Regions from separate parts of the Agromyces sp. NPDC058110 genome, predicted to be linked through region 1. Evidence: riboswitches for the same ligand, from Rfam matches in the RefSeq annotation. Region 1 holds a riboswitch; the other holds the start of a gene.

Evidence for each region. A riboswitch is a leader RNA that binds a small molecule or an ion and turns the genes downstream of it on or off. The one in region 1 is predicted to bind thiamine pyrophosphate.
Region 2: another riboswitch for thiamine pyrophosphate. It lies ahead of ACFVS8_RS03255 (ECF transporter S component); the one in region 1 lies ahead of thiM (hydroxyethylthiazole kinase).

The regions. Positions count from the first base shown of each region.
Region 1 covers NZ_JBHVTI010000005.1:147,814-151,208, forward strand. The annotation lists gene ACFVS8_RS13450 (bifunctional hydroxymethylpyrimidine kinase/phosphomethylpyrimidine kinase) at 1-288, opposite strand, end outside; gene thiE (thiamine phosphate synthase) at 285-983, opposite strand; gene thiM (hydroxyethylthiazole kinase) at 980-1,936, opposite strand; TPP riboswitch at 1,926-2,039, opposite strand; gene ACFVS8_RS13465 (GlxA family transcriptional regulator) at 2,334-3,317, shown strand.
Region 2 covers NZ_JBHVTI010000001.1:666,166-669,560, reverse strand. The annotation lists gene ACFVS8_RS03265 (DNA polymerase IV) at 1-1,145, shown strand, start outside; gene ACFVS8_RS03260 (hypothetical protein) at 1,176-1,520, shown strand; TPP riboswitch at 1,546-1,656, shown strand; gene ACFVS8_RS03255 (ECF transporter S component) at 1,692-2,339, shown strand; gene ACFVS8_RS03250 (ABC transporter ATP-binding protein) at 2,430-3,395, shown strand, end outside.

The DNA.
Region 1 (3,395 bases):
GTCGATCGCGATGTCGTCGGAGATCGCGTCGAGCTGCTCGGCGAGGAACGTCGCGGGCGGCACGTGCACGCCGCGGACGCCGAGCGTGTTCTGCGCGGTCAGGGCGGTGATCGCCGACATGCCGTAGCCGCCGACCGCGGCGATCGACTTGAGGTCGGCCTGGATGCCCGCGCCGCCCGACGGGTCGCTGCCCGCGATGCTGAGCACGCGCGGCACGCGGCGAGCGGTCGGCGCGCCAGGAACGGCTGCGGCGGCTGCGGCGACATCCGCGGTGGCCGCGGCGCTCATCGGGCGCTCCAGGCCGCGGCGAACGCAGCCGCCGCGTCGCGCGGGCGGTCGGCGGCGCAGATCGCCGAGACCACGGCCACCCCTGCCGCGCCCGCCTCGCGCAGCGCCGCGACATCCGCGAGCCCGATGCCGCCGATCGCCACGCACGGCAGCTCGACCTCGGCCGCGGAGGCCGCGAACCGGGCGAATCCCTCGACGCCGAGGGCCGGCGGGTGGTCGGGCTTGGTGGCCGTCGGCCGGATCACGCCGACGCCCAGGTAGTCGACCTCGCGCCGCGGCAGCGCTCGCACGGCGGCGAGGTGCTCGGGCGAGTTCGCGGTGACGCCGACGATCGCGTCGTCGCCGAGCAGGGCACGGGCAGCGGATGCCGCGGCGTCGCCCTGTCCCACGTGCACGCCGTCGACGGGCAGGCCCCGTTCGCGCGCAGCCGCGGCCACGTCGACCCGGTCGTTCACGAGCAGGGCCGCACGGCCGTCGATCGCGGTCGAGAGCGCCTCGAGCTGCCGCAGCAGGTCGTCGATCGACGCCGTCTTGTCGCGCAACTGCACGACCCGCACGCCGCCGTCGACGGCGTCGGCCACGACGGCGGCGACCCCGCGTTCGCCGCAGAGCGCGGCATCCGTCACGAGGTAGACCGACAGGTCGAGCGCGATTCGGGCGCCCGCACGCCCGGTCGTCGTGGCGCCGGCGCTCATGCGCGCACCGCCTCGGCCCCGGCCGCCGCCGGTGACTCGACGGCGGCTGCATCGGCGGCGGACGCCTCGGCATCCGTGACGGTGATGCGGGCCCGTGCGGTCACCTCGGCCGGCGTGACGAGCGCGAGCGCGTCGAGGAACGCCGGCGCGAACGAGCCGGGGCCGTCTGAACGCGCCGCCGCCAGCTCGGCGGCGATCGTGTACACGACCGTCGCCGCGAGGGTCGCGACGAACGGGTCGTCGAGCGGCGCACCGCCATGGGCCTCCGGTTCGGCGACCGCGCCCGCCGCGTCGCGGCTCGCCCCGAGGAACGCCGCCGTCACCGCGCCGAGCGCGCATCCGCCGCCCGTGACGCGGGTGAGCAGGGCATCGCCGTTGGCCACGCGCGCGATGCGGTGCCCGTCGGTGATGAGGTCGACCGGGCCCGAGACGGCGACGACCGACCCGTGCGCGAGGGCGAGGGCGATCGCGGCGTCGGCGGCGGCTTCGGTGCTGTCGGCCGCATCGACCCCGCGCCCGCCCGCGCCGGCGCCCGCGAGCGCGATGACCTCGCTCGCGTTGCCGCGGATCGCCGTCGGCCGCGCCGCGACGAGTTCGTGCGCGAGCGCGGTGCGCACGGGCAGTGCGCCGATCGCGACCGGGTCGAGCACCCACGGCGTGCCGGCGACGGATGCCGCGGCGACCGCCTCGCGTGCGGCGTCGCGCTGCTCGGCGTGCGGCGTGCCGAGGTTCACGAGCAGGCCGCCCGCGATGCCGGCGAACATGCCGGACTCCTCGGGGATGTCGACCATCGCCGGCGCGGCGCCGATCGCGAGCAGGGCGTTCGCGGTGAAGTTCGTCACCACGGCGTTCGTGATGCAGTGCACGAGCGGCGGATGCTCGCGCAGCCGGTCGAGCAGTGCGGCGCTCGCCGTGGAGAGGTGGGCAGGGTCGATACGCAGACGTTCGCTCACGCGACATCCCTTCGCTAGTCCGAACTAGATCAGGTTCGACGGGTGTGTTCTCAGCCGCGCGCGCCCCGGTCGGAGCACGTGCGCGGCACCCCGTGTCACTGCCCGCCAGCCTAGCCCCCGACGGCGACGCCGCATGGGACGGCATCGTGCAGGCTGGCGAGCCTCGTCGCAGCCCGCTCCCACCCCAGTTCGGGGCGCGGCCAGGACCGGGCTCTGGCGGACCGGCGCCGCGCAGGCTAGCTTGCTCGCAACGACCCGCCGGGCACGCGGTCGAGTCGCCGGACGACCTCCGAATGCGCCGGGCGCACCGTGAACGTTCCTCCACGGGCCCGGCGGGTCCGTCTTGCTCGAGGCGGATGCCTGGCGAGAACATTGCGCAACGTGGCAGTCTGGCCTCATGGCCGCCGACATCGACCGCACTGCCCGGGTGCAGCGCCCGCACCGGGTCGCCGTGCTCGTGCTCGAGGGCGCCAAGCCGCTCGACGTCGGGATCCCGGCGCAGATCTTCACCACTCGGGCGTCGATGCCGTACGAGGTGCGCGTGTGCGGCGCTGCGCCCGGCCCGGTGACCGGCGGCGACGGCCTCTCGTACCACGTGGCCGACGGCCTCGAGGCGTTCGAGTGGGCCGAGACGATCTTCATCCCGGGCTACCGGCATCCCGATGTCGAGCCGCCGCCTGCGGCGGTCGTCGACGCCCTCCGTGCCGCGCACGAGCGGGGTGCGAGGCTCGCCGCGATCTCGACGGGGGCGTTCGCGCTCGCGGCGACGGGGCTGCTCGACGGACGCCGGGCCACGACGCACTGGCACTACACGAAGGCGCTCGCCACGCGGCATCCGCTCGTGCAGGTCGACGAGAACGTGCTGTTCGTCGACGAGGGCCGGGTGCTGACCTCGGCGGGTGCGGCCTCGGGCATCGACCTCTGCCTGCACCTCGTGCGCCGCGACCACGGCGTGGCGCTGTCGAACCACGTCGCGCGCCGGCTCGTGGCGGCGCCGTACCGCAGCGGCGGCCAGGCGCAGTACGTGCCGCGGGCCCTGCCCGACGACCTGGGCGAACTGTTCGCCGCGACCCGGCACTGGGCGCTCGAGCGCATCGAGGAGCCGCTGACGCTCGCCGACCTCGCGCGCAACGCGAACGTGTCGACCCGCACGTTCTCGCGCAGGTTCGTCGAGGACACCGGGTACACGCCCATGCAGTGGATCCTGCGCGCGCGCGTCGACCTCGCGCGCGAGCTGCTCGAGCGCACCGACCTCGGCGTCGAGCAGATCGCCGCCCGCGTCGGGCTCGGCACGGGTGCCAACCTGCGGTTGCACTTCCACCGCGTGCTCGGCACGTCGCCGATCGAGTACCGGCACACGTTCCGGTCGCCGGTCGAGTAGGGCGCGCCCGACCGCGAACCGCTGCCCGACGACCGCCGACCGCGGACCGCAGACCGCGGCTCGCTGCCCGGCGCCCGA
Region 2 (3,395 bases), on a different contig from region 1:
CACGCAGGTACGGCGTCAATTCGGCCATGCCGATGTCGGTCGCCCTGCAGCGTTGCCCGAACGCGATCGTGCTGCCTGGCGATTACCCGTCGTACTCGAGCTACTCCAAGCGCGTGATGGAGATCTTCGGCGACATCACGCCGCTCGTCGAGCCGCTCTCGATCGACGAGGCGTTCCTCGACGTGTCGGGGGCGCGTCGTCTGCACGGATCACCGGCCGAGATCGCGTGGTCCATCCGCGAGCGCGTGCAGGCCGAGACCGGCCTCACCTGCTCAATCGGCGTCGCGGCCACGAAGTACGTCGCGAAGGTCGCATCCGGTCGGGCCAAGCCCGACGGCATGCTCGTCGTGCCGGCCACAGAGACGGTTGCGTTCCTGCACCCGCTTCCGGTCTCGGCGCTCTGGGGCGTCGGCCGGGTCACCGAAGAGTCGCTGCAGCGACTCGGGCTGCGCACGGTCGGCGACGTGGCCTCGATGCCGCCCGAGGCGCTCGAGCGCGCGGTCGGGCCCGCCCTCGCGACGAGGCTCGCGCAGCTCGCGCGTGGCGAAGATCCCCGGGCGGTGCACACCGCGCGGGTCGAGAAGAGCATCGGGCACGAGCAGACGTTCGGGCACGACCTCGTCGACCCGGTCGAGATCCGGCGCGAGCTGCTCCAGCTCTCGGGCAACGTGGCCGTCCGCCTGCGCAAGGCCGGTCTGGTCGCGCGCACGGTCTCGCTCAAGCTGAGGTACGGCGACTTCCGCACCCTGACGCGCTCGCGCACGCTCGCCGAGCCGACCGATGTCGCACGGCGCATCTACGACGAGGCATCCGACGCGCTGGTCGGACTCGTCGGCGACGGCCAACGGGTGAGGCTCATCGGCGTTCGCGCCGAGAACCTGCGCGAGTCGGGGTCGGGAGCGATGCTCTGGGACCCAGACGAAGAATGGCGCGACGCCGAACGCACGATCGACGAGGTCGCGGCGAAGTTCGGCCGGGGTGCAGTGCGGCCCGCCTCGCTCGTGCACCGCGAGCGGCGATCGCCCCGCGGGGCCGATGCCCAGCGTGGCGCCGCCGATCGGTCGGAGCCTCGCGATCGGCAGCGCACGGGGTCGGGCGAGGGAGACGCCCCGTTCGACCCGACCGCAGCGGGCTGGGGCTGGTAGCGCGCACGCCGCACGGGTAGCGTGGCCGTCATGGCTGAACTCGTACTGGACCTGGCGGAACGCGTCGCAGGCGTCGGGGTGAAGACCGCGTACGGCGACAAGATCGAGATCGACGGCGTCGAGGTGGTGCCCGTCGCCCTCGGGTACTACGGGTTCGGCGGCGGAACGGGCAGCGGCGACGCGACGTCGAACTTCACCGGCAGCGGAAGCGGCGGCGGGGGCGGCGGACTCTCGGTGCCGCTCGGCGCCTACGTGGGCGAGGGCGGCCGCGTGAAGTTCGAGGCGAACCTGATCGGGCTCGTGCTGGTCGCGACGCCGTTCGTCTTCGTCGTCGGCCACGCCCTCAAATCGGTGATCCGCGCCCTCAAGCGCTGAGCGGTCGCGCCGGCGTGTACGCTGGTGCACGAACACGGGAGTCCGGTGAGCCGGGCTGAGAGGAAGGTTCTCAACCTTCGACCGTCGAACCTGATCTGGATCATGCCAGCGCAGGGAGGCATTCACATCTCAACATCCCGTGCCGCTTTCCTCGATCGAAAGGGCACGCCAGTGCACAACACGTCCACCGAATCCGCCGCGACCGCCGCGGCATCCGGAACCACCGTCACGACCTCGCCGCGCCTGCGCTGGCGGGTTGTCGACATCGTCGTCGCGAGCGTCATCGGCGTGGCCGTCGGCGTCGTCTTCTGGGCGTGGGGGGTGGTGTGGGGGCCGATCTCGGCGCCGATCGAAGCGTTGCTCCCCGGTCTCCAAGCGGCCCCGGCCGCGCTCTGGGTCATCGCCGGCGTGCTCGGCGGCCTCGTCATCCGCAAGCCCGGCGCCGCGCTCTACACCGAGCTCGTCGCGGCCGTCGTCTCCGCGCTCATCGGCAGCCAGTGGGGTGGCCTGCTCACGATCGAGTCCGGCCTCGTGCAGGGCCTCGGCGCGGAACTCGTCTTCGCGATCTTCCTGTACCGCAACTGGCGGTTCCCCGTCGCGCTGCTCGCCGGCGCCGGCGCCGGACTCGCGATGGCGATCAACGATCTCGTGCTGTACTACGCGGGCGCGGCTCCCGCGTTCGCGACGATCTACACGGTCTCCGCGGTCGTGGGCGGTGCGCTCATCGCCGGCGGACTCTCGTGGCTCGCCGTGCGCGGGCTCGCCCGTGCCGGGGCACTCGACCGCTTCGCGGCCGGGCGCGAGCTCCGGGAGGTCTGAGCCGTCGTGCCCGGCGAGACATCATCGCCCGCCGCATCGGTCAGAGCGCGCGGCTGGGGGTGGCGCCACGGCGGTCGGCGTGCCCCCGCCGTGCGCGGCCTCGACCTCGATATCGCGCCCGGCGACCGCGTGCTGCTGCTCGGTGCCTCCGGCGCGGGCAAGTCCACCTTCCTCCACGGCCTGGCCGGCGTGCTCGGCGGCGACGACGACGGCGAGACGCTCGGCGAGCTGCTCGTCGACGGCCGCCACCCGGCCGCGGCTCGCGGCCGATCGGGGCTCGTGCTGCAGGACCCCGACTCGCAGATCGTGATGGCGCGCCTCGGCGACGACGTCGCGTTCGGACTCGAGAACCTCGGAGTCGCGCGCGAGCACATCTGGGCCCGTGTGCGCGCAGCCCTCGACGCCGTCGGACTGGGCCTGCCGCTCGACCACGCGACCGCAGAGCTCTCCGGCGGGCAGCGTCAGCGACTCGCGCTCGCGGGCGTGCTGGCCATGCGCCCCGGCCTGATCCTGCTCGACGAGCCGACCGCGAACCTCGACCCAGACGGGGTGCGCGAGGTCCGCGACGCCGTCGCCGCCGTCGCCGACTCGACCGGCGCCACGCTCGTGGTCGTCGAGCACCGCGTCGCGACCTGGCTGCCCGTCGTCGATCGCGTCGTGGTGCTCGATGCCGCGGGCGGCGTGCTCGCCGACGGACGCCCCGACGCGGTGCTCGCCGAGCGCGCCGACGAGCTCCGCGCGGCCGGCGTCTGGCTGCCCGACGAGGTGCCGTGGCGTGCACCGGAGCCGCTGGCCGGCCACCGGCATCCGCTGCTCGAGGCCGCGGGGCTCGACATCGCGCGCACCCCCGACGTGCCGGTGCAACGCGCGATCGACGTGCGGGTCGACGCCGGGCGGGTGCTCGCGATCTCGGGTCCGAACGGCGTCGGCAAGTCGACGCTCGCCCTCACGCTCGCGGGCCTGCTCCCACCGATCGGCGGGGCGCTCGCGGCGACCGAGCGGCTCGCGCAGGGTCTTCGCCGCGAACCGTCGCGGTGGCGCTCCCGCGACCTCCTC